Regions from separate parts of the Peribacillus sp. NPDC058075 genome, predicted to be linked through region 2. Evidence: riboswitches for the same ligand, from Rfam matches in the RefSeq annotation. Region 2 holds a riboswitch; each other region holds the start of a gene.
What was found. Region 2 has a riboswitch for S-adenosylmethionine ahead of mmuP (S-methylmethionine permease). Riboswitches for the same ligand answer to the same signal wherever they lie in the genome.

Region 1: linked by a shared signal. The riboswitch ahead of ACFVS1_RS07135 (bifunctional homocysteine S-methyltransferase/methylenetetrahydrofolate reductase) and the one ahead of mmuP (S-methylmethionine permease) in region 2 are both predicted to bind S-adenosylmethionine.
Region 3: linked by a shared signal. The riboswitch ahead of metK (methionine adenosyltransferase) and the one ahead of mmuP (S-methylmethionine permease) in region 2 are both predicted to bind S-adenosylmethionine.
Region 4: linked by a shared signal. The riboswitch ahead of ACFVS1_RS16175 (methionine ABC transporter ATP-binding protein) and the one ahead of mmuP (S-methylmethionine permease) in region 2 are both predicted to bind S-adenosylmethionine.

The regions. Positions count from the first base shown of each region.
Region 1 covers NZ_JBHVSL010000001.1:1,404,555-1,410,560, reverse strand. The annotation lists gene metH (methionine synthase) at 1-657, opposite strand, end outside; gene ACFVS1_RS07135 (bifunctional homocysteine S-methyltransferase/methylenetetrahydrofolate reductase) at 650-2,497, opposite strand; SAM riboswitch class I at 2,602-2,700, opposite strand; gene ACFVS1_RS07130 (MOSC domain-containing protein) at 2,812-3,462, opposite strand; gene ku (non-homologous end joining protein Ku) at 3,965-4,807, opposite strand; gene ligD (DNA ligase D) at 4,958-6,006, shown strand, end outside.
Region 2 covers NZ_JBHVSL010000001.1:1,530,232-1,536,237, reverse strand. The annotation lists gene mmuM (homocysteine S-methyltransferase) at 1-81, opposite strand, end outside; gene mmuP (S-methylmethionine permease) at 71-1,465, opposite strand; SAM riboswitch class I at 1,549-1,651, opposite strand; gene ACFVS1_RS07725 (flavin reductase family protein) at 1,867-2,475, opposite strand; gene ACFVS1_RS07720 (alpha/beta hydrolase) at 2,493-3,101, opposite strand; gene ACFVS1_RS07715 (ring-cleaving dioxygenase) at 3,101-4,048, opposite strand; gene ACFVS1_RS07710 (ring-cleaving dioxygenase) at 4,073-5,050, opposite strand; gene ACFVS1_RS07705 (nitroreductase family protein) at 5,296-5,895, shown strand.
Region 3 covers NZ_JBHVSL010000005.1:131,703-137,708, forward strand. The annotation lists gene ACFVS1_RS24060 (alpha/beta hydrolase) at 1-247, opposite strand, end outside; gene ACFVS1_RS24065 (gamma carbonic anhydrase) at 458-976, shown strand; gene metK (methionine adenosyltransferase) at 1,319-2,512, opposite strand; SAM riboswitch class I at 2,676-2,838, opposite strand; gene pckA (phosphoenolpyruvate carboxykinase (ATP)) at 3,244-4,830, shown strand; gene ACFVS1_RS24080 (hypothetical protein) at 5,200-5,415, opposite strand; gene ACFVS1_RS24085 (nucleotide sugar dehydrogenase) at 5,464-6,006, opposite strand, start outside.
Region 4 covers NZ_JBHVSL010000001.1:3,250,471-3,256,476, forward strand. The annotation lists gene ACFVS1_RS16150 (YheC/YheD family endospore coat-associated protein) at 1-1,066, shown strand, start outside; gene ACFVS1_RS16155 (YheC/YheD family endospore coat-associated protein) at 1,063-2,259, shown strand; gene ACFVS1_RS16160 (YheE family protein) at 2,324-2,527, shown strand; gene ACFVS1_RS16165 (hypothetical protein) at 2,613-2,801, shown strand; gene ACFVS1_RS16170 (MBL fold metallo-hydrolase) at 2,858-3,682, opposite strand; SAM riboswitch class I at 3,964-4,068, shown strand; gene ACFVS1_RS16175 (methionine ABC transporter ATP-binding protein) at 4,137-5,153, shown strand; gene ACFVS1_RS16180 (methionine ABC transporter permease) at 5,140-5,808, shown strand; gene ACFVS1_RS16185 (MetQ/NlpA family ABC transporter substrate-binding protein) at 5,864-6,006, shown strand, end outside.

The DNA.
Region 1 (6,006 bases), 130 kb from region 2:
CTTCATATGTTCAACCGATAAATAAAAAGCTTCTATGGACTGGCCAGCAAGTGTCGTGCCCATCGGTTCTATTGTTCCTGATATGATGACAGGCACATCTTTTCCTGTTTTTGCAAATGCTGCTTTGATTCCAGAAAAGGCAGCCTTGACATTAAGCATATCCTGACAGGTTTCCACCAACAGCAAGTCTACACCGCCATCCAAGAGACCCAGTGCCTGTTCTTCATAAGAATCGGTTAAAATATCAAAAGTCGTTCCGCCCGTTACGGAAAGCGTTTTTGTAGTGGGGCCCATCGATCCGGCTACATACCTTGGCCATTCCTCATTGGAATACTTTTCACAAGCTTTAACGGCAAGCTCAGCTGAAATTTTATTTAGCTTGTAGGCAATCGTGCTTATTTGGTATTCATCAAGAACGATGCTGGTCGCTCCAAAGGTATTGGTTTCAATGATATCTGCGCCCGCCGCTAAATATTTTTCATGAATGGATTGGATGATTTCCGGTTGCGTCAGTGATAAATATTCATTGCAGCCCTCGAATTGTTCACCGCCAAAATCGTCTGCTGTCAAATTCTCCGCCTGAAGCATGGTTCCCATCGCCCCATCAAGCAGGAGAATCTTAGAATTTAACTGATCTTGAATCGCTTTTTTATTCATGTACTGCCACCTCTGATGTCTGTTTACTATCGACTTTTCTAATATATTTCGTAAGTTCCGCCGTCATTTCATAGCGAAGGAACGGAGTGATTAAATATATGCCCTTGAATTTTTCCCTTGCCGCGTCCACCAGTTCCCGCGCGATATTGACCCCTTCAATCCTTGACTTTACAGGGTCATCCCCCGCTAAAGCCATGGCCCTTCTTACGTTATCAGGCAATTTAATGCCAGGGATCTCATTATGGATGAATTCTGCGTTCCGGGTGCTTGTCAAAGGCATGATACCGATGAAAATCGGAGTTTCTAAATGTTTTGTAGCTTCATGTACTTCTTCGATTTGCTCCACTGAATAAATTGGCTGTGTCAAAAATGATTGAGCACCGCAGGAAATCTTCTTTTCCATTCTCAGTACGGCTTTATCCAGATATTTCACATTAGGATTAAACGCTGCCGCAATTTTAAAATTTGCCCGTTGACCCAAACTTTGTCCGGAATAGGAAAGACCTTCATTAAATTGTTTGACCATGCTTATAAGGTCAAAGGAAGATAAATCATAAACCGAGGTGGCACCCGGAAAGTCCCCTATTTTTGAAGGATCTCCGGTGATGATCAATAATTCATTCAGCCCTACCGTCTGCAGACCCATTAAATGTGACTGGAGGCCAATCAAATTTCGATCCCGGCATGTTATATGCACCATCGGATTAATATTCAATTGGTTCTTAAGTAAGTTAGCCAATGCATCATTCGATATCCTTGGTGAGGCAAGTGAATTATCCGCCAATGTAATGGAATCGACCCCTGCTTTTTTCAAAACCTCAGCACCGGTCATGAAACTCTCTATTCCCAGTTTTTTCGGTGGATCAAGTTCAACTAGGATCGTCCTTTCCGTTTTAGCCTTTTCGTACAGTGGAAGCTCCAATTCTCTATCGTTCACTTCAATTATTTCTATTTCGCGGGATTTCGTAACTTTCTCTTTTACAGGAGCAAAACTTCCGATCGCATTCTTTACAGCTTGGATATGCAGTGGAGTCGTTCCACAGCACCCGCCTATGATAGAAGCACCTTGCTCACGAAGTTCCAAGGCACTTGACCCAAAGTATTCCGGCACGGCTTTATAGACGAGCCTTCCATCCACATAATCAGGAAGGCTGGCATTAGGGTATATGGCAATCGATGCTTCCTTCGGCAAACTCACTTCTTCCAAGGCACGGATCATATGATGTGGACCAAGACGGCAATTCACCCCAACAACATCGGCACCCAGTTGCTCGAGTTTTTGAAAGGCTTCATTTAAATGGATTCCATTTTGAAGATTACCCAGTTCATGCATCGAAACATTTGCGATGATCGGCAGTCCAGTTTCATTTTTCACGATTTGCAGGACGGTTTCCAGCTCTTCCAGGTCATAAAAGGTTTCCAAGAGAATTCCATCCGGGTTTTCCATCAACAGACTGTATAGCTGTTCACGAAAACCCCGTTTAATCTCTTCCATGCTTAAATCCGATTTCCTGATACTCCGCTGTGCCCCTATGGTACCGAAGACATACGCCTTTCCTTTTGCCGCTTTTTTAGCTAGAATGACTCCCTGGCGGTTGATTCTGTTAACTTCATCTTCAAGACCATACCGTTTCAATTTGTTGAAATTAGCTCCGTATGTATTTGATTGAAGGATATCTGCACCAGCTTCCAGATAGGCACGGTGGATGGACTCTATTTGATTTGGATTCGTGCAGTTTAATTCCTCATAACATTGATCGATGCCATTTGAGTACAATAAGGTCCCCATTGCCCCTTCCCCAACCAACATTCTTTCTTTCACTTCTTTACGAAAATTCATCATTACACCCTCTCTCAAAAACAGTCCTGTTTTTGTCGTATTTTATGAGTATGAGAGAAAAGAAAAAAAAACCTTCTCAAAGAAGAAGGTTTTTTGAAACATTCTCCTCATCTATCAAGCTCTGCTTGCTGGATTTAGCACCTTTGCCTAAGCTGGTTGCTGAGGTTTCTTCGGGCCAGTCCCTCCACCTCTCTCGATAAGATCCATTTATATAATTTTCACAAGATTTCAAAATTAGATTATATTTAATTTACATTAATAATCTGTCAATTTCAATACCTGATCGACATTTTTTTCACTTTTGCAAAAATGATTCAATCTTTTGCGGGTTTAACCCTCTTCAAGATTCTTTGTTTCCAGTCTTCCGCTAACGAGTCTAGAGTAAGTAAAGCCTTAGCGCCTTCCAGGTCATCTCGTTTATGTAGGATTACCTCTGTTGCATAATGAACTGAAATTTTTTCTTGCAAACGATCTATTAGCACGATTTCGTTTTGCTTATTTATCGTTCCTTCTTGAAGTACTCTTGCAAAATAACCAGTGAAACTCGTTTTCAGCACAAGTTCCAAAAACTTAGGTTCTTGATTAAAGTGGGAAATGGTCGAACAAGGTATCCTCCCCTGGTTAATTTGCACAATCACTTCGCCTATTTGATATATATCGCCGATATACGTGTCTTCTTCCCTCATCCCCTCTACGGTTAAATTTTCACCGAATGCTGGGATATCAAGCTTTTTAGAGAATTTTTCATTCCATAATGAATAATGCTCAAAGGGGTAAAAGCACAAAGCCCGATCAGGACCTCCATGGAACTCTACATTACCTATCCCATCACCATTTATGCCTGATTTAGTCACTGTCACATGATCATGTACTTGTTTATCCATGGCTGAAAAGATATCGACATTCGAAAAAATTTCCTGTTTCGGCTTTCCGGCATGAAGTGATTTGATTTTTCCATTTTCCATTTGCATCTTCCATTCCTATTTAATTTATATCATCCTATATGTATAAATTATACTAAAAATCCATTTATTCTGTAGCTTTTTAAAAGTATTTGAAGTGAAAAAGCCACATAATCCGTTAAATGGACAAAATATCATTGATTTCCAGAAAAATTCATAGGTTAGTTTCAGTAATTTAGTTGCTATTTCAGAATTAAATATGGTAGAATATGAACACAATATATAGTCGAAAACTACAACCGTTCGCCTATATGTTGATTTTCACGATTGAATTCCTCATTGTCGCTCTTTAGGGAGCGAATTTTTTTGCCTCCATTTCCATCCATTTATTTTCTTTTATTCCATCCATACCCTTAAATCGTGATTCGCTTACCTATTTGCACTTTCCTTTCTATACAAATCCTTCCATGTAAAGTCACTTTCACTCCCTTATAAAATTCCTGATTCCTTTCTAAAACAAGCAGAAAGCCGAGCGACACCATATGTCTTCCGCTCAGCTTCCTGTTTAAGCTTGTTTCTTTTTTTTCGGCGCCGCTTTCTTTCGGGTCGTCTTTTTCTTTTCCGGTTCATCATGTTTCGTACGGTCAATGGATGCCTGTAATGCCTCCATTAAATCGGTTACATTGTTGGAAACTGGTTCTTTTGTTTTGGATGTAATCGTCGTCTGTCCCGTTTTCTTTGATTCAATCAATTCTAGCAACGCGGTTCGATAGTCATCCGTGTATTTTGTCGGATCGAAAGTAGTCGTTAATTGATCTATCAATAATACGGCAGTATCGATTTCTTTTTTTACAATGGTATCATTAGCTGGGATATTCGGAACATCCGCTGTGGAACGGACTTCATCCGGATAATGAATCGTTTCCATCACCAAGGTATTATCAACGACTCGGATTACCGCCATTTGTTCTTTAGAGCGAATGATGATTTTCGCTAATCCTACCTTATTCGATTCCTTGAGGGCCTGCCTCAAAAGGGAATAAGCTTTTATCCCTCCGTCATTAGGGGACATGTAGTAACTCCGATTGAAATAAATGGGATCTATTTCTTCAATTTTAACGAAATCCACGATTTCCACGGCTTTTTCTTCGTTTTGTTTTTTCAGTTGCTCCAGTTCATTGTCTTCCAATACAACAAATTTTCCCTTTGTATACTCAAAAGCCCGGACAATATCATCCTTACCCACTTCTTTCTCGCATACCGGACAAACTTTTTCGTATTTAATCGGTGAATGACATTCCTTATGCAACGTCCTTAAAGAAATATCCTTATCCTCCGTTGCAGCATGAAGTTTGATCGGAATGTTCACCAAACCGAATGATATGCTTCCCTTCCACATCGTATGCATATTCGTCACCTCATAACTTATTTTTAAAGAGAAGAACAATTTTATTATTCCCCTTTGTCCAAAAAAATCCGAAAAAACAATTGCCAACTCTAACACTTCGTTTTTTTGGCAAAATAATGTTAACCAATTATTTGCGGAGGTGATACAAAAATGAAACCGATGCTGCCAACCTATTACCCCGAAGCCCCCAGCTCCAAGGATTGGCGTTATGAAGTCAAATATGACGGTTTTAGGGCCATTTTAACGATTGATTCCGATACCATAAGCATTTCGAGTCGGAACGAGAAGGAATTATCACCACAATTCCCAGAAATCATTGCTTACATCAAAGAAATGGACCTGGAAGAATATCTCCCGCTTCAGTTAGATGGAGAATTGGTCTGGCTTACCAATGAAGCGAAAGCGGACTTTTTTCAAATACAGTGGCGAGGGCGCCTTGGAAAACAATCCTTAATATCTGAAAAAGCCCGCTTTTCCCCATGCCGGTTTATAGCGTTTGACCTGCTTCGCATCAACGGAAAAGACTTAGCAGCTAAACCTATGGAAGAACGTAGGGAATTGATGTTGAATATGGGGGCAAAACTCGGCTTTCCTATTCCGCCTAATCCCAACGATAAGGCTTTGATACAATTAATAGAAAGTTTTGACATTTTGGATAATGCCTTGAATAAGGTCACCCTATTAGATGGCGAAGGGGTTGTCGCCAAGGAAATTCGAGGTACTTGGCAAGAAGGTAAACGTACTACATCATGGATTAAGGTGAAAAACTGGAAGACCGTTTCTTGTTTCATTACAGCATTGCACAAAGAAAATGGTTACGTTTCCCTCGCAGTTTTCAAAGATGGTGCCGTAACGAAAATCGGAAGTGTTAAAAATGGACTGAGTTCTCAAGATAAAAGTATATTGCATCAGCTGATCAAGCAAAATGCATCTGACGAAGATACACAATTTTTTTATATCCATCCATCCATTTGCATAGAAGTTCAATTCTTACACGTATATGAGGAAAATGAATTGCGTGAACCTCAGTTTTCGCAATGGCTTTTACAAACGACTCCCGATGAATGTACCTGGGAGAAATTTGTACTAGGCCAATACACATTTCCAGATACGGTACAAATAACTTCCAAGGATAAACCGCTTTGGATAACAGAAGGTAAACAGGTCGTAAAAGTTGAATACCTTCATTATTTAAGGGA
Region 2 (6,006 bases):
CTCTGTAGCTAAAGCTCCGTCCAAAATCATGACAGAATGATCTCGTAAAATAGCGTCAATTGGGTTAGTTTTATTGTTCATGATCTACTCCTCTTTTCTTTATGGTTTTTGTCACATAATAACTTCCATAGCACAACAAAATAAATGGAATGCCACAATATAGTGCAATTCGTTGTGTAGGATCAAATGCAATTCCTATGCAAGAAGCCAGGCATAGGATAAAAGAAACGATTGGCACGAGTGGATAAAATGGCGTTCGATAAGCCAAGTCATTTACTGAATTTCCTTCGTTTATATATCGTCTGCGAAATAGAAACTGTGACACGCTAATACTCATCCAAACTACCACCACGGCAAGTCCAGAAATGGATACAAGCACTATGTAAACAGTATCCGGTGCAATAATACTCGAGAACAGGGCTAAGCTGCCGCCCAACATACTGAAAAGGACTGCATGTATCGGAACTCCCCGTTTTGTCAATTTTGCAAATATTGGTGATATAGTTTCCTTATCTGCAAGTGACCAAAGCATTCTGGATGATGCATACAGTCCCGAGTTTGCAGCAGACAAAATGGCAGTTAATATGACAAAGTTCATAATATCCGCTGCATACGGCACACCAATTCGTTCAAGAACTGCCACAAAGGGGCTTTCTAATACGCTTGCATCCGAAATAGGCAATAATGCGGATAAGACAACGATGGTTCCTACAAAAAAGATAATCAATCTCCATAAAGTCATACGGATTGCCTTTGGTATCGTTTTTTCAGGATTCACAGTTTCTCCAGCTGCAATTCCGATTAATTCAGTTCCAGAGAATGCGAAATTCACCGCAAGCATCGTCATTAGAATGGCAAAAGCACCATTCGGAAATAAACCTTCACTTGTAAAATTGGAGAATAACGGAGCGGATTGTGAATGAATGATTGGAATAAAACCCAGCATTGCCGCTGCTCCCAAAATAATAAAAATCACAATGGCAAATACCTTTATAGACGCAAACCAGAATTCGGATTCAGCGAAAAATTTAACGGTCCACGCATTTAATGCCAAGACCAAAATGGCAAATAGTGCACTCCATATCCAGACATTGATTGATGGAAACCATCTCTGCATCAACAATCCTGCAGCCGTGAATTCCGAACCTAGTGCAACAGTCCACGTTAGCCAATACAACCAGGCTACTGTATACCCTGTCCCAGGACCTATGTATTTAGCTGAGTAGCTATGAAACGCACCTGTCTCGGGCATATGTACTGCCAGTTCACCTAGACATAGCATGACTAGATAAACCACTAATGCCCCAATCAGATACGAGAGGATGGTGCCGAATGGGCCAGCCTGTTGAATCGTATAACCCGAACTTAAGAATAAACCTGTTCCAATCACCCCGCCAAGCGATAGCATTATTATATGCCGTGCCTGCATTTCCCTTTGAAATTCATGCTTCCTTTTGTTCTCCATTCTTACTCTCCTTTATCCTGCATCCAGAAAAAACGAAAACGCACTCTAAAAAAGAGTGCGTTACTGACAAATAAACACGTACGGTCTTATCTATCAAGGTTTCACCCCCGGGAATTAGCACAGTGTCATTGCAGACCTGTTGCTGAGGTTTCATAGGGCCAGTCCCTCCACCTCTCTGGATAAGAAATTATTTTTTTATAACTTTATCAATCTATGAAAAAATTGTCAAGTTTTGTTTCGATTTGTAAAGAATTCCTTTAAAGTCCAAACGAACATCGCACCTTTGGCATAGATATGAACTTGTTTTTGGAACAGTCGCTTAAAGTATTAGAATTGCAGATAATGCTAACGAAAAAAATGACGACACCTTAAAAGATGACGCCATTTTTCTTTCATATTCCTTAAGGTCGTTCTATGTCAAATAATTCCCCTAGTTTTGTATAAGTATGACCCGCTAATCTTGCTACAGGTTTTAGCCCATTCTGGTCAATTCGGCCTTTATGGTAAATCTCCTGCTCTATATGATAGCAGACTATTTTCCCTATCAATAAATCACAACCAGGTTTATTCTTGGAACCTGCCAATGGTATCGCATGCTCCAATGTGCATTCAAAGCGTACCTTCGCTTCTTGCAATCCTGGTACCGACACCTTATCACTAACAGCCTGTGTGAAATTGGTAAGACCCAATTCACTTTCGTCAGACGGGAGTTCCTTGGCCGTTCGATTTGCATCAGCAACATTATCTTCATCAGTGATATGAACAACGAATTCACCTGTTTGAATTGCATTTCGGGCCGTGTCCTTCGAAATTCCTTCTTTCCGTTGAACTGAAATGGAAATCATCGGAGGATTGGAACTGACTATGTTAAAAAAACTGAACGGAGCTATATTGATTGTACCGGTTTCGGACTGTGTCGTAACCAGGGCTATTGGTCTCGGTATGATGCTTCCAGTCAAAAACTTATAATTTTCCCGTTCAGTAAGGCTTTCAGGATTAACTGAAATCATCTTCATCCCTCTCATTCTTATAAAAAGTTCTTTTGAAACCATGAACCTGCTGCATCAACCTCTGAACGTGTTAACTGATGACCGTAATGTTCCCAGTGAACATCCACCGCAGCACCAGCTTGCAGTAATAGTTGATTAAGTTCTTCCGTTTCTTCTGCCGGGCAAATCGGATCGTTTTTACCTGCAGCGATGAATACAGGTATATCCGAAAGGGACGGCAAAGCAATGCCGCGTCTAGGCACCATAGGATGATGAAGAATCGCTCCTTGTAATGCCCCTTCGAAATGGAACATCAAACTTGCTGCTATGTTTGCACCATTAGAATAACCTAATGCCACCACTCTGTCACGATCGAAGTCATATTGTCCGGACGCTGATTCCAAGAAGTCATAAAGCTCCTTCGTACGGAAAATCAAATCTTCTTCATCAAAAACTCCTTCAGCCAGCCGGCGGAAATATCGAGGCATTCCGTTTTCAAGTACATTTCCCCGTACGCTCAATACGGATGAACCCGGTGAAACCATTTCCGCTAACGGCAAGAGATCTGTTTCCGTTCCGCCAGTGCCATGTAAAAGTAAAAGCAACGGTGCCTCCGGATTAGTTCCTTTTTGAAAAATATGCTTCATCATTTATCCTCCTCTAGTACCCTCGGCACTGCCGGCAGTAACGTTTTCTCCATGATCTCCCTTTTTTCTTCCAGCCATGGCGGCAGCATTAATTTACTTCCCATCGTTTCCTTCGTTTCATCATGAGCAAATCCAGGTGGATCTGTGGCAACTTCAAAGAGTATGCCTCCATCTTCCCTGAAATAAATGGCATCAAAGTATTGGCGGTCTTTAAAGGGTGTCACGGCATAGCCATGCTTTGCGATATGCCCCCTCCATTCTTCATGATCTTCATTGTCGCTTGCACGCCATGCAAGATGATGGACAGTTCCCACTCCGATTTTCCCATTAGGCAAAACCGTTTTTTTAACATCTATCAAATTTCCGATGCCCGATGTGGATTTGAAGCGGATGAAATCGCCCTCTTCCCCCATCTTTTGCAAACCCAGCACTTCCTCTAATAGTTCCATCGTTTTGATCGGTTTCGACGTCAATAATACAGCACCGCCGAATCCCTTGACCGCCTTGTCAGCTGGTACACCGCCGAATGACCACTCGCTATTTTTACCCTCTTTACGCTCAACCAGTTCAAGTTGCAATCCATGTGGGTCCTGAAAGCCTAGATAATCCTCGCCAAAACGGGAAATCTTTTCAAAGTCTATGTTAAATTTACCTAGGCGCGTTTCCCAGAAGCCCAATGATCCTTCCGGAACGGCATATGTTGTAATCCCCACTTGTCCGGAGCCAATTGTCCCTCGGTATGCCCCAGGCCAAGGAAAGAAAGTGATGATAGTGCCCGGTGAACCTGATTCATCTCCGAAGTATAAATGATAGGTGCCTGGATCATCAAAATTAACGGTTTTCTTTACCATACGCATCCCCAACACTCCAGCATAAAAATCCACATTCTCTTGAGGATTGCCTACAATGGCGGTTATATGATGTATCCCTGCATTTTGCTTTTGCATGCCCATTACTTCCTTCCCCGTTGATTAATTTGTTGATTTTGTATTCAGTGGTTTTAAATTCGATTCAATATCTTTTCTTTTTGATTCTAAAAATGGCGGCAGGGCAAGGTTCTCACCTAGGTGCTGCTCTGCTTCATCGACTGCAAAACCAGGTCCATCAGTAGCTAGTTCAAATAATATCCCATTCGGCTCCCTAAAATAAAGTGAACGAAAATAAAAGCGGTCCACATATCCAGAGTTAACGAATTTTGATTCACTAATTTTTTCTACCCATTTTCTCAGTTCTTCTTCATTATCCACCCGAAAGGCAACATGGTGTACTCCACCCCTCCCCAACCTTTCCCGAGGAATGTCATTCCTTTCTTCAATATGAAGTTCCGCTCCGGTTCCCCCCTCACCTGTCTCAAAAACGACAATTGGATTTTGCCCCCTGATTGAAGAAGGATATGTTCCTGATTTCCTGAACCCCAATACCTCGGAAAGAACTCTTTCTGTTTGTTCAATATTAGGTACAGTAAGTTTTACCGGTCCTAATCCAAGGATGAAATACTCTTTCGGTACCGGGCTTCCATCCCATGGTGATCCTCCTTGAACGCCGTTATTATCCTGATCTGAAACCAGAAGTAGCCTCTGCCCTTCAGGATCTTTAAAAGAAAGCACCTTCCTTTCAAAAATGCTCGATATTTCATCATGCTCAACATTGAATTCCACAAACCGTTTTTTCCAATATCCTAGAGCTTCATCATCTCTCACCCTTAAAGAAATTTCTGAAATGCTATTGTTTCCCTCATGAGTGCGGGCAGCATTGGGAATTTCAAAAAACGTCAATTCCGTACCCGGAGTACCAATTTGATCTCCATAAAATAAGTGATACACACGAACATCATCTTGATTCACCGTTTTTTTGATTAATCGCATCCCTAAGACTTTTGTGTAGAAATCAAAGTTATTTCCCGCTTTAGCTGTAATCGCCGAAACATGATGTAATCCTTTTAATTCCATCCTTACCACTCCTATCTTTATAAATCTCCCCTTACGGAGATGAATTAATTCGCAAATAATATCTCGAATTCGAGGTATTTAACCTAATATATAATACTTTTAATGCAAATATCTTGATTTAAAGATAAATGATAGCGATAAATTTGTCAACCATTTTCATTCAACTAATTTCACCCGTATTCACTTTTCATAAAATAATAAAATCAGGTCAAAATAAGTCGGTATAATGAATGGAGGTATGATATATGGCTAAAGATTTTTTTAGCGCAATTGAAGATAGACGCTCTTATTATTCCCTTAGCAAGGAACGTGTTGTCCCTAATAAAAGGATTAAAGAAGTTATCAATCATGCCGTTCAATATTCCCCTTCCGCTTTCAATTCCCAAAGTGCAAGAGTGATTGTTTTGACTGGTCAAAGCCACGACCAATTATGGGATATCACGAAAAACACATTAAGAAAAGCTGTCGGTGACAAAGATTTTGAAAAAACGGAAGAAAAAATGAAGTCTTTTATAAATGGTTATGGTACGGTTTTATTCTTTGAAGACCAGGCTACTATAACAAGGCTTCAGGAACAATTCAAAACGTATGCCGAAAACTTTCCGATTTGGTCGAACCAATCGTCTGCCATTTTACAATTTGTCGTATGGACTTCCTTGGAAATTGAAGGGTTTGGTGCAAGCCTTCAGCATTATAATCCTTTAATCGATGACGAAGTGAGAAAGACATGGGATATATCACGCGATTGGAAACTCATCGCTCAGATGCCTTTTGGAAAACCCACTGCAGAGCCTGGCGATAAAGACTTCTCACCACTTGAAGAACGAGTGAAATATTTTCAATGAGACAATAGGGGCTGGCCCTACATACAGAGCCAGCCCTTTCACAAATTTTACTTTAGTAATCGGGAAATGTTGCAAAATATCTTGAAAATATCAATGCCGCAAAGCCTATAT
Region 3 (6,006 bases), on a different contig from region 2:
GCAACGAATATTCGTAAGCCTCTTCTATCCAGCTTTTCACTTCGTCCAAATACTCATCAAAGGAATCGATATGTCCCCGGTAGGCGCGAGTTGTCATACCCTGCCCGGGAAGGTCGCCCATGACGACATGGTATCCAGCCGAAAGCCACATTTGTGTTACCCACTTATAACGACCGTGATGTTCCATTGCCCCATGAATGATGACAATGACGCCCTTTGCGTCTCCTTCTGTCTCCCATTTCCACATTCGAAATCCCCCTTTCACTTTTCACTTGTTGTGTACGATCCATGATAGTTAAAATAATATATATAAATTATAACCATATTCGTGATTTTCGACAAAAAAGAAATCTAACAAGTTGTACATTGCTATTATAAATAGCCAAGTGTATTTGCATACGGTATATTAAAATAATACATAAAAACATTCACTTCGGAAAGGAAATGATTGAAAATGATTATTTATCCGTATAAAGGCAAAGAACCTGAAATCGCCGAAAGCGCTTATATCGCTGAGAATGCTGTCGTGACAGGTGACGTCAAAATTGGCGACGAAACATCCATTTGGTTCAATTCCGTCATTCGCGGTGATGTATCCCCAACCATCATCGGGAAAAAAGTCAGTATACAGGATAACAGCGTCCTGCACCAAAGCCCAAATAATCCATTGATCATCGAGGATGAAGTAACCATTGGCCATCAGGTCATTTTACATAGCTGTAAAATCCGTAGAGGAGCTTTGATCGGCATGGGATCGATTGTACTTGATGAAGCCGAAATCGGCGAAGGAGCCTTCATCGGTGCCGGCAGCCTCGTTCCCCAAGGTAAAATCATTCCACCGAACATGCTGGCATTCGGACGCCCAGCTAAAGTCATTCGCGAAATCAACGAAGAAGATCGCCAGGATATGGAACGCATCGTTCGCGAATATGCCGAAAAAGGACAATACTATAAAACGGCGGAACGAATAAAGTGAATTGACTGAAAGTTACGAGTATTGTACTCAAACTCACGAGTATTTGCTACAAACTCACGAGTAAATCGCTCTAACTCACGAGTAAACTACTCTGACTCACGAGTAAACCGTTCTAATCCACGAGTAAATCGCTCTAATTCACGTGTAAACTGCTCTTACTCACAAGTAAAGCTACAAACTCACGAGTAGTTGACCCAAACAAACTGTAAACGACCCTGACTCACGCGTATTGCACGTAAGTTGAATTTCTTAGGGATTTCTTGAATTATTCCCGCTGACGGCAAAATTAATCCACAAAAAATAAGGTGCCCCGCAAATTGCGGGACACCTTATTTATATGATTTACGCTTGTGCTTTTAATGTTTCTGCTTTGTCCGTGCGTTCCCATGGAAGATCGACATCTGTACGGCCAAAGTGTCCGTAGGCAGCTGTTTGTTTGTAGATCGGGCGACGAAGGTCAAGCATTTTGATGATGCCAGCTGGACGAAGGTCGAAGTTGGCGCGAACTAGGTCAACAAGGACTTCTTCGCTAACTGTACCAGTTCCGAACGTATCAATTGAAATCGATACAGGCTCTGCCACACCAATTGCGTATGCCAATTGAACTTCCGCTTTGTCGGCAAGGCCTGCTGCCACGATGTTTTTCGCAACGTAACGAGCAGCGTAGGCAGCAGAACGGTCAACTTTAGTAGCATCCTTACCAGAGAATGCACCGCCGCCATGACGAGCGTATCCGCCGTAAGTATCAACGATGATTTTACGTCCAGTAAGACCAGCATCCCCTTGAGGTCCGCCAATAACGAAACGGCCAGTAGGGTTGATGAAGTATTTAGTTTGAGCATCGATCAATTCAGCTGGAACGACTGCTTTAATCACATGTTCTTTTAAATCGGCTTGAATTTGTTCAAGTGTAATTTCTGCATCATGCTGTGTAGAGATAACGATCGTATCTACACGTACAGGACGGTTATTCTCATCATATTCCACTGTTACCTGTGTTTTACCATCAGGGCGCAGGTAAGCAAGAGTTTCATCTTTACGAACTTGAGCCAAGCGGAATGAAAGTTTATGTGCCAATGAAATCGGAAGCGGCATAAGCTCTTCTGTTTCATTGCAAGCAAATCCGAACATAAGACCTTGGTCTCCTGCACCGATTGCATCGATTTCTTCCTCAGACATGTTTCCTTCACGAGCTTCCAATGCTTTATCGACACCAGCTGCGATATCGGCAGACTGCTCATCAATGGAACTCAACACGGCACAAGTTTCAGCATCGAAACCGTATTTCGCACGTGTATAGCCAATTCCTTTAATCGTATCACGAACGATACGCGGAATATCCACGTAAGCGGACGTTGTAATTTCACCAGCAACAAGTACAAGTCCTGTTGTTACACTAGTTTCACACGCAACACGTGCATTTGCATCCTTAGCTAGGATAGCATCTAAAATGGAATCTGAAATCTGATCACAAATTTTGTCCGGATGGCCCTCTGTAACAGATTCAGAAGTAAATAGACGTTTCTTTGACATCATATTTCCTCCTTGGAAGTTAGTATGTTGTAGGCATAAGCCTGATTTTTACGGAACTCGTTTCCCTCATTAGTTTCAACTATAGACACAGAATTACTTATAAAAAACACAAAAACCTTCCCTGGCAAATGAGGAAAGGTTTAAAATTCTGTCTTCTATCCTTTCACTCTTATCGTTCAAGGGTTTTTTACCTTGCTCAGGTTAGCACCATCACCACTATTCCTTGAAGACCTTCGCTTTATTTTCGGCGATTGATCTTGGAGTCAAGTTCAAAATGGCAGGTTGCTGGGTTTCAAAGGGCCTGTCCCTCCACCAACTCGGGATAAGAGAATCCGTACAATTTAAGATAATATCGTATCTGATTGGAATTTGTCAATGCTTTTCTAAAAAGAACATTTCCGCCCAGTATGGCGTTCATCTGAAAAACATGTTGATACAGCGCCTTACAATGCAAAATACGAATAGAAATGCTGGGAATTTCCATTAATAATAAGTATTAAGCAGATGAAAAACGACTTCAACAATGGAAATTATTGCTTACTTACTTCCTATTAAAATAAATTGATTTCATTAAAGTATATGTGATAATCCTGACTCGGTTCCTGCCGGAATAAAATGATTAACGCGACCATCTGAAAATAATCACAAATTAGAAGAAATAGTATAGACTATTCAAATGAATGTGTTATACTAATTGTAATCTAAAAACTTAAACAAAGGAAGGTACCTCATATATGAATTCTGTAGATGTTTCTAATGAGTTACACCAGTTATTAACAGGAAACAATGTGCAAACTCAACTTTCAGTTCCTCAATTGGTCGAAAAAGTATTAAGCAGAAATGAAGGCGTTTTAACATCAACCGGTGCAGTAAAAGCTGAAACTGGCAAATATACTGGTCGTTCACCTAAAGATAAATTTATCGTGGAAGAAGCATCCGTTAAAGATAAAATCGATTGGGGTTCAGTGAACCAGCCAATTTCCGAAGATGTATTCAATAAACTATATAATAAAGTAGTTGACTACCTAAAAGCAAAAGAAGAGATTTTTGTTTTTAAAGGTTTCGCTGGTGCAGACGAATCATCTCGTCTTCCAATCCGTGTTGTTAATGAATATGCTTGGCATAACCTTTTCGCCCATACTTTGTTCATCCGTCCAAATGAAGAGGAACTAAGAGGTCACGAAGCTGAATTCACAATCCTTTCTGCGCCTAACTTCAAAGCAGACCCAGAAGTGGACGGAACCACTTCCGAAACTTTCATCATCGTTTCATTTGAACGCCGTACCATCCTGATCGGCGGAACGGAATATGCAGGAGAAATGAAAAAATCGATCTTCTCGATCATGAACTACTTACTTCCAGAGGCTGGAATCCTTCCAATGCATTGCTCTGCTAACGTAGGACGTGAAGGGGACGTCGCTTTATTCTTTGGACTGTCCGGTACTGGCAAAACAACTTTATCAGCAGACACTAGCCGTAAGCTGATTGGCGATGACGAGCATGGCTGGTCTTCTAACGGCGTATTCAACATCGAAGGCGGCTGCTATGCGAAAACGATCAATCTTTCACGTGAGAAAGAACCACAAATTTTCGATGCAATCCGTTTCGGTGCCGTATTGGAAAATGTTGTTGTTGATCCGGATACACGTGAAGCGAACTATGATGACAGTTCATTGACTGAAAACACTCGTGCTGCTTACCAAATGCAAGCGATCGATAATATCGTGAACCCAAGTATTGCAGGACATCCAAATACAATCATTTTCTTAACAGCTGATGCTTCAGGCGTTCTGCCTCCAATCAGCAAGCTTTCCAAAGAACAGGCAATGTTCCACTTCCTAAGCGGATACACTAGTAAATTGGCTGGTACTGAAAGAGGTGTAACTTCGCCGGAAGCTACATTCTCCACTTGCTTCGGTTCACCATTCTTACCGCTTCCAGCTCAACGCTATGCTGAGATGCTTGGTGATAAAATTGACGAGCACAATGCAAAGGTATACCTTGTCAACACTGGCTGGACTGGCGGAGCATACGGAACTGGAAGCCGTATGAAACTTGCTTACACTCGTGCAATGGTACAAGCGGCACTTGAAGGTGAATTAGCGAACATCGAAACGATCAAAGATGATATCTTCGGCTTGGATATCCCGCTTCATGTTCCTGGTGTTCCTGATGAAGTGCTTCAACCAATCAAGACTTGGGCAGATCCTGCCGCTTATAAAGAAGCAGCGACGGACCTTGCCGCACAATTCCGTGCTAACTTCAAGAAATTCGGCAGCGTTCCAAGTGAAATCGAAGAACTTGGCGGACCAACAGCTTAATAAATTGTACACAAAAGGACCAAGCTCTTGCTTGGTCCTTTCAGTTTGTCAAAAAAGCGGATTGGACTTGGTTCCCTCATGGTTTACTTTTTGAATGGATTCCTCAGAAATTTGCTACACTCCTGCCACTGGCTAACCAAGAACCCGCTAGATACATTAGCGAGAGACTTGGCAGACAACAGTCGGCGGAAATGAAGCGGATATCATGCGTGGACCTTAAAAATAAATGCTTCGGAGTCCGAATAGTGAGGTGTAGATTAAATTTGTGAACGGTCGAATAATGTGCCGGATAGGTCGATTTACTGCGTCAACGGTCGAATAGTGTGCCCTGTAGGTCGATTAACCGCGTCTTAGGTCAATAAGTACGGTTTAGGTAGAATAACGGCTGCAACGGCCTAATATATGGCTAGCCAAGCCCCTCCAGATTGTTTGGCGGGGCTTGGCGGAAGTGAGCAGATTTCTGAGACCAACTGAAACGTTTCCACAGTTTCTGAAAGGACAAGCTCTCGCTTGGTCCTTTTCTTCAATGATTTTCTGCCCTCCGTTCCTCCGCCAGATGATGAAATTCAAAAAGGGCACTGTCATAGTCAGCGCCCCTGAATCCTTATAACTTATTTATGTTTGTCCAAGTTTTTAGATGATCACTTTATTCCTGGCTTTTTTCATGGACATCGTTTTGTATTGATATATATTGCCTAGATTGGCAACCGGGACATCTGTTTTAGTTGCATCAATGCAATTGCGTGTATCCAAAATCAATTTATTTCTCATGAGATTTGATAGATTATCATAATCCATTTGTTTAAATTCATCATGGTCGGTCAGGACAAGTATCAAGTCGGCATCATTTACAGCGTCTTCCACTGATACGACTGGCATCTTTCCAGATTGGACATGCGGGTCATGCAAGGATACTTCGATGTTTTCCATCCCCATCAAGATATTGACGACATCAATGGCTGGGCTTTCACGAATATCATCTACATTTCCTTTGTATGCAAGACCGAAAACAGCTACTTTTGGCTTCCGGATCCCCTCTAGCATCATCCTTACGGAATTAACGATATAATAAGGCATCGATACGTTGGTATCGCGGGCCAATTTAATGATTCTCGCTTGCTCTGGTGCCTTTGCAACCACGAAATACGGATCGACCGCTAAACAATGGCCGCCAAC
Region 4 (6,006 bases), 1.7 Mb from region 2:
ATTAGGCGAAAGATCGGAATTTTTCGCAAAGCTCCTTTCGCTTAGCAGGACCACAGGCTGTATTCCCTTTGTTTTTGGGGAGAATGTAATCAATTGGGATGAGGAGACAATCAAAGGTTATGTGTTTGATAACAATGACTGGCAGATTAATGAATTTCCTTTTCCTAATGTGATCTATGACCGTCTCCCAAATCGGTTGACGGAAAACCGCGATGGACCTAAAGAAGTGAAGCAGAAATTCCAAAAAGAATATACCATTCCATGGTATAATCCTGGTTTTTTCAATAAATGGGATGTAAATGAAAGGTTATGCGCAGATGAGCGGGCACTGCCATATTTGCCGGAAACGTATCCATTTCAATCCATGTCCGTGGTGGAAACCCTTCTTTCCCATTACCGGCAAGTTTATATAAAGCCCATTCACGGCAGCCTCGGCCTAGGGATTCACCAAATTCTTTATGATAAGCATGAGAATGTTTACTATTGCCGCTATACAAATGAAGCAAAAGAAAATAAACTGCAAAAGTTTTCCACACTGGAATCCATCGTTAAACATATTTTTCACGACCGGCCGCTAGAGAATCTTATCGTGCAGCAGGGCATCCCATTAATTCGATCTGAAAAACGTCCAGTGGATTTCCGGGTCCATACGAACAAGGACAGTAATGGAAAATGGCAGGTAACCGCGATCGCCGCAAAAATCGCCGGTGCCGGCAGCGTCACGACCCATATTAAAAGCGGGGGTGTGATCAAAACGGTTGCCGAACTGTTTGGAGATGACGATGAGGCGAAAGAAGTCGAACGAAAGCTATCGGAAGCCGCACTGATTTTAAGTGACAGTATAGAAAAGAACTTGGACGGAATCGTTGCAGAAATAGGATTTGATTTTGGATTGGATAAAAAAGGTCAGGTTTGGATGTTTGAAGCCAATTCCAAACCGGGACGTTCCATCTTCTCCCATCCTAAACTTAAGGATTTCGAATTGCTGACCAGAAAGCTCAGCCTTGATTACGCCATTTATCTTACGGAACAGACGATTACAAAATCAATCAGTGTGCCGCGATGAACATTTTTTACGATATCCCCACTGAAAATTGGTACCACAATCAAGAGAATGCGGAACTTTTCGCTGGCTCAGCCGAGGACGTAATTAGGTATAATAAGGATCATACGAATCAACCCCTAATTCCAATCACCATATTTCCAGGTAACCGGATGCTTGCCGTCGGCATACTGACTGTTTCCAATCCCAAAAAGGAATCAGGTTTGGGTGGAAACCTGACCCTTTTTCGGGACCTATCACTATATTTATTCAAACATGGAATATTGGCGTATGTATTCACAGAAAAGGTCCTTCATTCCGAATCGATGAGAGGGTATGTTTTTTCCTCCATTTCAAACAAATGGATCGAATGTAAAGTGCCCTTCCCTGACATCGTCTATAACCGAATCCCCTTGAGGAGCTATGAGGCGTCAGGGGAATTCCAACAGCTCATCCAATTTTTAAAAAAATACCGAATGAATCTTTTCAACCCCTGTTTCATAGATAAATATGTGATGTTCGAAGCATTGAAGGAAGAAGGATCCCTGACCAATCACCTTCCGCACACCATGGTCTTGAGAAACAGCGGCTGCCTTGATGCTTTCTTGGAGACCTATAAGCATATATACCTTAAACCTTGCAAAGGAAGCCAAGGTAAAGGCATTTATACGATAATCAAAAATGATGATGATACACTATTGTTCAATAGCTTAAAACATAGTGAGTCCTTCCCGGATTTCGCGTCATTCTGGGAAACAAGAAAAAGGGATTTATTAAAAAGGAGCTACCTTGCTCAACAGGCGATCATACCAAAAAAACTTTTTGGACATCGTTATGATTACCGGATTCTGGTCCATTATGAAAAAGGTTTTTATAAAGTGACCGGCAAAGCGGTAAGGATGTCACAAACTCAGGAAATCACCACCCACACTCCCCGAGGGGGGAAGATCGTTCCTTTTCAAGACCTGCAATCAAGAAGCCTGAATCGAAAATTAGCAAAAATCGCCCAAAAAAGCGGAGAGATACTTTCTAAAAAAATCGGATTTCTTGGAGAGTTTTCCATGGATATAGGGGAAGACGAATCCGGTTCGCTCTTCATATACGAAGTGAACTCAAAGCCCATGCAATTCGATGAGGAAGAAATTGAAACAAACAGGCTTTTGCATTTAAAAAATCTTTTTATTGAATTAACTTTTCCAAGCCTAACAATTAAATAACATCCTCCAGCTGCCGTTTTCCATTATAATTAAATGAGAAACTGTATAAATGGAGGTAATACATATGATTACTCATTTTCAATGGGCACCACTGCATAAGAATCTGCCGGGATGGAAAATTTCCTTTTATTTCAACAAGCAGGCAACCCAAGCCTTGTATCATAAAGATGGATCGATCGAGTGGACAGCCAATCCGCCTTCCGGAACAGATGAAGCCAAACTCAAAAGCATGATACATGATTTAATGATTTTCCATGTGTATGAATGAACCGCCTTTACATTCATGAAATACCTAACCAGAATAAAAAAGACTCCTTTGCCCAAACTAAAGAAAAGGCTAGGAGGGATTTATTTTGGATAAAGAAAAAATGACATTTTTGAAGGATACCGAATATGATGGCAAGGACTCCGTTTACCTTGATGTCGACCGTATCATCAATGAAGGAATGGCGGGCGGAAATGTGTATGAAGTCGCTAACCTTCAGAACATCGAAGAAGCACATGATTTTTATGATGAAACAGATCCAAATATCAATAAATGAATGATGTGAGCTCTCTTATGGAGAGCTCTCTTTTATATCAGTCAGACCGTTAACATTCAAATAGTTCCATTCTCCCTTGCACTCAACATATTTTCGTTTAATATCGATGTAATGATATGCTCTGAATCCCATTCATGCCCAGATATCTCGATAAGGGGATAGCGATTCGGTAAAACGACCTGCTGGATTTCTTGAACGGTCAGCCCTTGAGAATTCAGGCGTAAAATTTCGCCTTGGAGGTTTTCCAGATAATCCAGTTTTTTTCGAAACATTTCCTTCCCTTCAGGGACATGCCCAGCATGGCAGCAAAACACTTCCCCGAAGTCATATTGCAGTAATCTTTTTATTGAATCGATGATGACCGGAACAGACTCTTCCCGTAAGACAAGCTTTGTCTTTGGTGTTACGAAAAGGTCTCCTGAAAAGAGCATGCCATTACTGTGATTCAAATACACCATATGGTCCTTCGCATGGCCGGGGGTAAAAATCGGCTCCCACGTTTGGGTGCGCGAATGAATGGCCTCCCCTAGCGGCTCAGCTTTAAAGGCGTCTCTCTTTCCCCAGAAAATTTTGCGATATTCAGGATATTCAGCATCCCTTGCACAAACTTCAACCGACATCGGGTGAATGAAAAGCGGGACCTTTTTATGTTCCTGTATCCAGGCAGCGCCCCCCGTATGGTCTTCATGATAGTGAGTCAGGGCCACTGAGTCGAAGTCTGCGGACTCATAGAACGGAATAAGCTCTTTCAATAAAATCTCTGCTCCAGTATCTATCAATAGGCCATCCGTTAAAAAAACATTAACACTCATTCCCGCCTTGTTCCCGCCAGGAGTCCCGTGCACACAAACCACATCATTTATCGTCTTAATCTCTATCACTCAATTTCCTCCCCATCATTGTACAAAAATAGTTTCATCTTCCTTTTTTTAACTTTACTATAATAAATGTAGTACCACTTTACCTTTTTGACAAGGAAATACTGGAATAATTAACCTGGATGAAAATGCTGGATTCTTGTATAATAGCCCTTTTTTAACAGACCTTACAAAACTTTAATAATAAAAATCACCCCAAAAACTTCAAAAACGATTGACATTGTGAGATTTTACAAATAATATAGATTATATTAAAAAACTTGAAATATTCTAAAATAATAATTTACTTATCAAGAGTGACGGAGGGATCAGGCCCTGTGATGTCCGGCAACCGCCCTTAGGGAACGGTGCCACTTCCTGCAGAATGATTGCATTCTGAAAGATAAGACGAGATATAATTTCGCTGCCTCTTTCTGAATGATAGGGGCAGTTTTTTAATGTTTAAGGGGGAAAGCTCATGATTGAAATCCGTTCAGTCCGAAAGGAATACGTCTCGAAGAAAAACCGAGTTATCGGAGTGGATAACGTATCTTTAACCATTCAAACTGGTGAAGTGTATGGAATTGTCGGCTACAGTGGAGCTGGAAAAAGCTCATTACTCCGCTGCTTGAATTTGCTTGAACGTCCGACAAGTGGAAATATCATCATCGACGGCATTGATTTAACCTCTTTATCAAGTAAAGAGCTTCGTAAACAACGTCAAAAAATCGGAATGATATTCCAACACTTTTCACTGGTCAGTTCAAAAACCGTTTATGAAAATGTTGCTTTCGCCTTAAAGGCCGCGCATCGATCGAAGGATGCAATCAGTTTACGTGTATTGGAATTGTTGGAAATCGTAGGGCTCAGCGATAAGAAAGATGTCTATCCGGCGCAGCTTAGCGGTGGACAGAAGCAACGGGTAGGCATAGCCCGTGCCTTAGCAAATGACCCCACTGTACTATTATGTGATGAAGCGACTTCAGCACTTGATCCAACAACTACAAAAGCGATTTTACAATTATTGAAAAAGATAAGCAGTAAGCTTGGCATCACCATCGTGTTGATTACACATGAAATGGAAGTGGTCAAAGAACTATGCCACCGTGTCGCCGTCATGCAGGATGGCCGTGTAATTGAAGAAGGTCCCGTTTATGAAATATTTTCACAGCCCAAGCAGGAGTTAACGAAGCAATTCATTAGCAGTGTTCTGGATTTCGCACTCCCTCCGCACTTGATTGAAGAAAGTAAAGGTACGATCATTCAAATTCAATTCGAAGGGCAAACCGCTGGTGAGTCGATCCTTTCGGATACTCTCCAATCCCATTCAGTAAAGGGTAATATTTTACACGGTAAAATTGAGTATATCCAGGATGTCCCTTTAGGCATTTTAATCATCGAGTTAATAGGCGATGCAGCTCAAATTCATTCGGCATTGCAATATATAAAAAATCGTTCCAGTTCTGTGGAGGTGTTAAAACATGTCACTGCTTGATTCCATCGTCAATATTTTACCTGATCTTAATAAAGCCTTTCTTGAAACGATTTATATGGTCGGCGTTTCCCTTGCAGTAGCCCTGCTGATCGGTTTACCGCTTGGAGTATTGCTGTTTACCACAACAAGGAATTTATTTTTTGAAAATAGTATCGTGAATCGCTCTCTAGGATTCGCAGTCAATATTGTCCGTTCAATCCCTTTCATCATTCTCTTGGTTGCCCTCCTTCCTTTAACGGATCTTCTAACTGGATCGACGATAGGGCCGAGAGCGGCTACTGTTTCCCTGTCGGTGTCCGCAATACCTTTTTTTGCAAGAATCGTTGAAACGGCATTACGTGAAATAGACAGAGGAGTGATTGAAGCTGCAATTGCCGTAGGAGCCACTCCATGGATGATCATTAAGGATGTACTTCTCCCAGAGGCAAAACCGGGTATCATTCAAGGACTGACATTAACGACCATTTCGCTTATCGGTTACTCAGCAATGGCAGGGACAATCGGCGGAGGCGGAATTGGCGACCTGGCCATCCGGTACGGTTATTACCGTTATGACAACACAGTCATGATCACGACGATCGTCGTGCTGATCTGCCTTGTTCAAATCATTCAAATGGTTGGTGACAAGGCCTCATACATAGTTAACAAACGATAGTGATCCATCATTTTTCAATGATTCAATACATTTCATTACTCAGGAGGAATTTTAAATGAAGAAAATAGCTTCGTTATTATCAGTCTGTGCACTTGCCCTTGGCTTGGCAGCATGCGGGAGCGATGATGCATCCCCAAAAACTGAAGACAAAAAGGAATTGAAGATCGGGGCGACTACCGGGCCCTATGCCGATATGGT